Regions from separate parts of the Andreesenia angusta genome, predicted to be linked through region 2. Evidence: riboswitches for the same ligand, from Rfam matches in the RefSeq annotation. Region 2 holds a riboswitch; the other holds the start of a gene.
The links. A riboswitch is a leader RNA that binds a small molecule or an ion and turns the genes downstream of it on or off. The one in region 2 is predicted to bind thiamine pyrophosphate.

Region 1 (3,108 bases), on a different contig from region 2:
GGCCTCCTGTGTCGAATGTAGACCAGGCTGTAATAGTCTTCGCGCTCAGGAGTCCGGACCCGAATCTATGGCTACTAGACAAGTTTCTGATACTGGCGGAAGAGCAGGAGATAGATATAGCAATCTGCTTCAACAAGATAGACCTTGTGTCTGATGAAGAGAAGCTGGAGTACAACAGGATATACGAAAATGCCGGATACAGAGTGCTGAACACCAGTACAGAGACAGGAGAAGGCATAGAGTGTTTGCGAGAAGTGCTCTCTGGAAAGACGACCGTATTCGCAGGACCTTCGGGTGTAGGGAAGTCCACACTTCTAAACACAGTGCAGCCCGACTTGAAGCTTCAGACTGGCTCGGTGAGCGAAAAGACCTCTAGGGGAAAGCACACCACTCGCCATGTGGAGCTTATGAGCTTAGAACTGGGCGGATATGTGCTGGACACTCCGGGCTTCAGCTCCCTTGAGCTGGACTTTCTGACAGAGGAAAATCTGGAGGTGTACTTCCCGGAGATATACAGCAAAAGCGAGGACTGCAGGTTCAGAGGCTGTAGGCACAACAAGGAGCCTGGCTGTGCCGTGAAGAGCGCAGTGGAGCAAGGCGAAATAAGCGAGAAGAGGTATGAAAACTACCTGCTCTTCTTGAAAGATGCAATGGAAAGGAGAAAATACTAGTATGGTGAAAATAGCCCCATCGATACTCTCGGCTGACTTTAGCAAGCTGGGGAGTGAAGTAGAAGCGATAGATAGAGGAGGAGCGGACTATATACACATAGACGTTATGGACGGCCATTTTGTTCCGAATATAACTTTCGGGCCTCCTGTCATAAAGTGCATAAGAAAGTCTACAGACAAGGTGTTTGACGTGCACCTCATGATAGAGAACCCAGACCTATATATAGAGGATTTTGTAAAGGCGGGGGCGGATATAATAACTGTTCACCAGGAGTCTTCAAACCACCTGCACAGAACTATACAGCTTATAAAGAGCTACGGCGTAAAGGCAGGAGTTTCTTTAAATCCGGCGACGCCTCTAGAGACTATAGAGTATGTGCTAGACGAACTGGACATGGTGCTTGTGATGTCTGTAAACCCTGGGTTTGGAGGACAGTCTTTCATACCTCAGATGAAGGACAAGATAAGGAAGCTTTCCGTCATTATAGCGGAGAGGGGACTCGAAGTGGAGATAGAAGTGGACGGCGGGATAAAGCTGGACAACGCCAGAGAGATTGCAGACTGCGGAGCAGATGTGCTTGTAGCAGGTTCAGCCATATTCGGAGCTGAAGACGTGGTGGAAGAGACAAGAAAGTTCAAAAACATATAGTAAAAACTTGAATTACTAGGGGAGCTAATGCTGAGAGGAAGTTCTGACTTCGACCCTTAACCTGAACTAGGTAATGCTAGCGTAGGGAAGTGAGGCAAAGTACTAGCCCTCCCTATTAATATAAAATAATAAGGAGGATTTTTTTATGGTTGAAAAGAGAAGTAGAGGCATGAGTGTTAAATTTATAGTTGAGGCTGGAATAATGGTGGCGTTGGCCACTATACTGAGCTATGTAAAGCTCTACCATATGCCGCAGGGAGGCTCGGTTACAGCTGGAAGCATGGTGCCTATAGTGCTTGTGGGGCTTAGGTACGGCGTCAAGAAAGGGGTTCTAGTGGGAATGCTCTACGGAGTGCTTCAGTCTATACTGGAGCCATATGTAGTGCACCCTGTGCAGTATATACTGGACTATCCACTGGCTTTCGGACTGCTTGGGCTCTCGGGAGTCGGATACAAATCTTACTCTAAAGTTTCTGAAAAGGGGCTGGCTCAGTACGGTGCAATAGTAGCCGGAGTGGCGCTAGGCATACTTGGAAGGTTTGCAAGCCATGTGACTGCTGGGGCTATTTTCTTCAAGGAATACGCTGGAGACCGGAATGCCTGGATATATTCAAGTATATACAACGGGACTTTTTTAAGTTTAGAGCTTGTCATAACTGTAGTTGCGATACTGCTTCTGTGGAAGCCTCTAGAGAGGATTGGAGCTGAAAAATAGGATATGAGATATATACTGATTTCTAACGGGGACTTTGCGGCTGAGACTGCCGGGAAAATAGATTGGAACGAGTCTGTAAAGATCTGTGTAGATGGAGGAGCGAGACATTTCAAAGAGCTCGGGATAGATCCTGATATGATAATAGGGGATCTTGACTCGGCAGATAGAGATACTGTCGATTACTTCAGAGATAGAGGGGTGGAGGTTTTGAGACATCCCTCTAAAAAAGACAAGACCGACACAGAAATAGCTGTGGAATACGCCCTTGAAAACGGAGCCAGCGAAATTCTGCTTCTAGGCTCTACAGGATCTAGAGTGGACCATATGATGGGAAATATAAATCTGCTGCATAGGTTGAAGGCCCAGAACATATCGGCCAAGATGGTGGATGCAGAAAATGAGATAAGCATAATCTCCGGGGAGTACGAGCTGGAGATGGATGAAAACTACAAGTACATCTCTCTGATTCCATACGGAGGCGAAGTGAAAGCCGTGACGCTTAGAGGCTTTGAATACGAGCTCACAGAGCGGGACTTCACGGTTTCGGACACGCTGGGCATAAGCAATGAAATAGCAAGTGGTAGAGCCCATATAAGCATAGGCTCTGGAGAGATGATGCTCATAAAGTCCAGATAATGTAAAATAAAAAAGGGCAGAAAAAAGGCTTCCTATTTAGGAAGCCTATTATATTGCTCTTTCTACATTACCAGATCTTAAGCATCTTGTACATACGTTGACTCTCTTTGGAGATCCATCAACTATAGCTTTAACTTTACGCACGTTTGGCGACCAAGTTCTATTGCTTTTACGGTTAGAGAAAGTAACTAGATGTCCCGATATTTTACCTTTTCCACAAACTTCACAGAATTTTGCCACGATTAAACACCTCCTACTACTTACGTATGAAAAATTACATTACATCTCATTGTAGCATAGGAGGACTGTATTTTCAAGAAAAATTAAGAATATATCATCTCTGAATCTAAAAGTTGAACAAGACGAGACGATAGGGTAAAATAATATTACAGGAAAATTTTATAAAAAACAAGAGGAGGTATTCAAATGCCAGCTAA
Region 2 (3,108 bases):
AACTCGAACTGGAGAAGCAGAAGTTTGTGGAATTCTGCAATGAAAATATATTGGACGTGAAATTCAAGGACAGGGCTCTTAGCGGTATACGCAAGAAAGACTCTCTTTTGGAAGTGCTAGATTGGCAGAGCAAGATGGAGCATATAATAAAAAGGGCTATAGAGCTGGCTGAAAACGACATAAGGGATCACGACAGGGAAGTGCAGCAGTTTATAGGCCACCTGTATTTGCACCTAGAGACAGTAGCTAAAGAGATAAGACAGATACCTAGGAATACAAGGGTAAAGGTAGAAGATAGCTGGAAAGACATATTCACCATAAACGTGCCAGAGTGGAATGAAAAGGAGACAAAAGAGGAGCTGTCTAGATATATAGACTGGATGATGAAGCAGCTTGAGGGGGAGGGGTTCAAGGACGAGAATGGCTACGAGATAGAGGAAAAAGTCAGAAAGTCGATAGAGGTGTGGCTACAGTCCAAGCAGCTTTTGGAAATTGCGCTCAGGAGCAATCCTATAAAGGTCAAGTGCCGCAAGGTTACAAATGACAAGAAGATAAGCAGTTTGCCGTACTCTTGGGAGACCTCCAACTCATGGTCTGGAGGGGAGAAGTGGAGCAAGAACATGACGCTTTTCCTTGGAATACTGAACTATCTTGCAGAGAAGAAAGCAGGTCCTAGCAGAGGGCCAAGCAGAACTGTTGTAGTGGACAATCCGTTTGGAAAAGCGTCTAGCGACCATATACTGGATCCTGTATTCTTCATAGCCAAGCAGCTTGGGTTTCAGATAATAGCCTTTACAGCGCATGCAGAGGGAAAATACATCAGGTCGTATTTCCCGATAGTGTACAGCTGCAGACTTAGAGACGCTGAAAGCGGGGACACTCAAATAATGACCAAAGAACAGGAGATAAGAAGTGCATTTTTTATAGACAAGGACCCTCTGACTATGACAAGGCTCGGGCAGGTGGAGCAAACCGAGATATTTGATTTGGAAAAATAAAGTATAGGTAGTTATAGAACTTTGCTATTTGACAAAGAACTGCCTTAAGCATATAATGTGGAGGAAAATAGAATAACGTTTGAACAGGGGAGCTTGTATGCAGGCTGAGAGGAAGTGATCAACTTCGACCCTTTAACCTGATTTGGATAATGCCAACGTAGGAAGTTACTTTCATAGCTTTTACAGCTCTTATGGGAAACATCGTCAGGTGTTTCCCTTTTTTGTTCAAACGAAAAGAAAAGGAGTTTATAAATGGAAAAAACAAGCATTTTATCGAACGGACTTATCTGGTTCGGGGCTGCGGTGTCAATCGCAGAGATTATGACGGGGGCGTTGATTGCTCCGCTGGGATTTGAAAGAGGGATTTTGGCGATCGTATTGGGGCATGTAATCGGCTGTGTGCTTCTTTACGGTGCGGGGCTGATTGGGGCAAAAACTGAAAAAAGTGCTATGGAGACGGTCAAGCGTTCATTCGGGGAGAAGGGATCTCTGATTTTTTCAAGCTTAAACGTGCTTCAACTTGTGGGCTGGACAGCCATCATGATTATTTCAGGAGCGGCGGCTGCACAGACCACTTTCCCGCTTTCAGGCCAATGGGCTTGGAGCCTTATAATAGGCGGCTTGATTGTGCTCTGGATTCTGCTAGGCTTTAAAAACCTGGGAAAAGTCAATGTGCTCGCCATGGGTGGATTGTTTGTCCTCACAATTATAATGAGCGCCGTGGTCTTTCGTGGTGATGCTTCAGCGCCGGTGAGCGACGCCATTTCTTTTGGCGTAGCTGTCGAGCTGTCCGCAGCAATGCCGCTTTCCTGGCTCCCTTTGATATCGGACTACACAAGTAGTGCAAAAAAAGGGTCTACACTTGTCAGTAGTCTGTCTTATTTCACTGTCAGCTGCTGGATGTATATAATCGGGCTAGGAGCTGCGCTCTTTACGGGTGAGAGCGACGTTGCAACTATTATGATGTCTGCCGGTTTTGGAATGATTGGACTCCTTATAGTCGTACTGTCCACTGTCACCACTACGTTTCTCGACGCCTATTCAGCGGGGATCAGTGCAACTAGCATATGCGGTAAAGTAAATGGGAAAGTTGCAGGCGTTGTGGTCACGATAGTAGGCACAGTGCTTGCGATATTTGCGCCTATGTCGCAGTTCGAAGGGTTCCTCTACTTGATAGGATCGGTCTTTGCACCGATGATCGCCATTCTGATCACCGACTTCTTTGTACTTAAAAAGGACAGCAGCGGCTCAAGTGTAAACACAAGAAACATCGTCATATGGTGCGCAGGGTTTGCTCTTTACCGAATTTCCATGACTTTGGACACACCTATAGGGAACACACTTCCTATAATGGTCATAGTGTCCATGATTACTGTTGCTACAGATATAGCGCTAGGAGGAGAGAAAGAATGCTTAAAAGATGCTTTGAAAATGTAAAAAACAAGTCGCCGCTTATTCACAACATAACCAACTATGTAACCGTTAACGATTGCGCCAATATACTGCTCGCCTGTGGAGGATCCCCTATTATGGCGGATTACAGCGGTGAAATTGAGGAGATTGCATCCATTTGCAACGGGCTGAACATCAACATCGGTACGCTCAATGAAGGCACAATGCTTTCAATGATCCTAGCGGGTAAGAAGTCAAATAAGTGCAATAACCCTGTACTTCTCGACCCGGTAGGAGCAGGCGCATCCGCCTTGCGTACAGAGACAGCACACAGACTACTGGAAGAAGTCAAGTTTTCGGTAATTCGTGGAAATATTTCCGAGATTAAGACACTTATAGACGGTACAGGATCTACTTCAGGCGTAGACGCGAGCATTGACGACGTGGTTACAGAGGAAAATCTTGACGAAACTGTTTCATTTGCAAAAAGCTTTTCAGCAAAAACAGGTGCCGTCATTGTAATTACAGGGGCCATAGATATTGTCGCGGACAGTGAAAAAGCTTACGTAATAAGAAACGGTCATCCCATGATGAGCAAAATTACAGGCACGGGATGCATGCTGAGCGCCATGACAACTGCTTTCATAGCGGCAAATCCTGAAAATATAATAGAAGCTACTAAAGCTTCTGTTGCAGCGATGGGGCTTTGCGGAGAGCT

Region 1: it holds a riboswitch for thiamine pyrophosphate, as region 2 does, so the genes downstream of both, thiT (energy-coupled thiamine transporter ThiT) here and cytX (putative hydroxymethylpyrimidine transporter CytX) in region 2, are expected to answer to the same signal.

Annotation. Positions count from the first base shown of each region.
Region 1 covers NZ_MKIE01000003.1:284,317-287,424, forward strand. The annotation lists gene rsgA (ribosome small subunit-dependent GTPase A) at 1-671, shown strand, start outside; gene rpe (ribulose-phosphate 3-epimerase) at 673-1,320, shown strand; TPP riboswitch at 1,328-1,425, shown strand; gene thiT (energy-coupled thiamine transporter ThiT) at 1,466-2,035, shown strand; gene EUAN_RS05945 (thiamine diphosphokinase) at 2,039-2,671, shown strand; gene rpmB (50S ribosomal protein L28) at 2,720-2,911, opposite strand; gene EUAN_RS05950 (Asp23/Gls24 family envelope stress response protein) at 3,098-3,108, shown strand, end outside.
Region 2 covers NZ_MKIE01000001.1:235,450-238,557, reverse strand. The annotation lists gene EUAN_RS12140 (coiled-coil domain-containing protein) at 1-998, shown strand, start outside; TPP riboswitch at 1,074-1,179, shown strand; gene cytX (putative hydroxymethylpyrimidine transporter CytX) at 1,251-2,435, shown strand; gene thiM (hydroxyethylthiazole kinase) at 2,408-3,108, shown strand, end outside.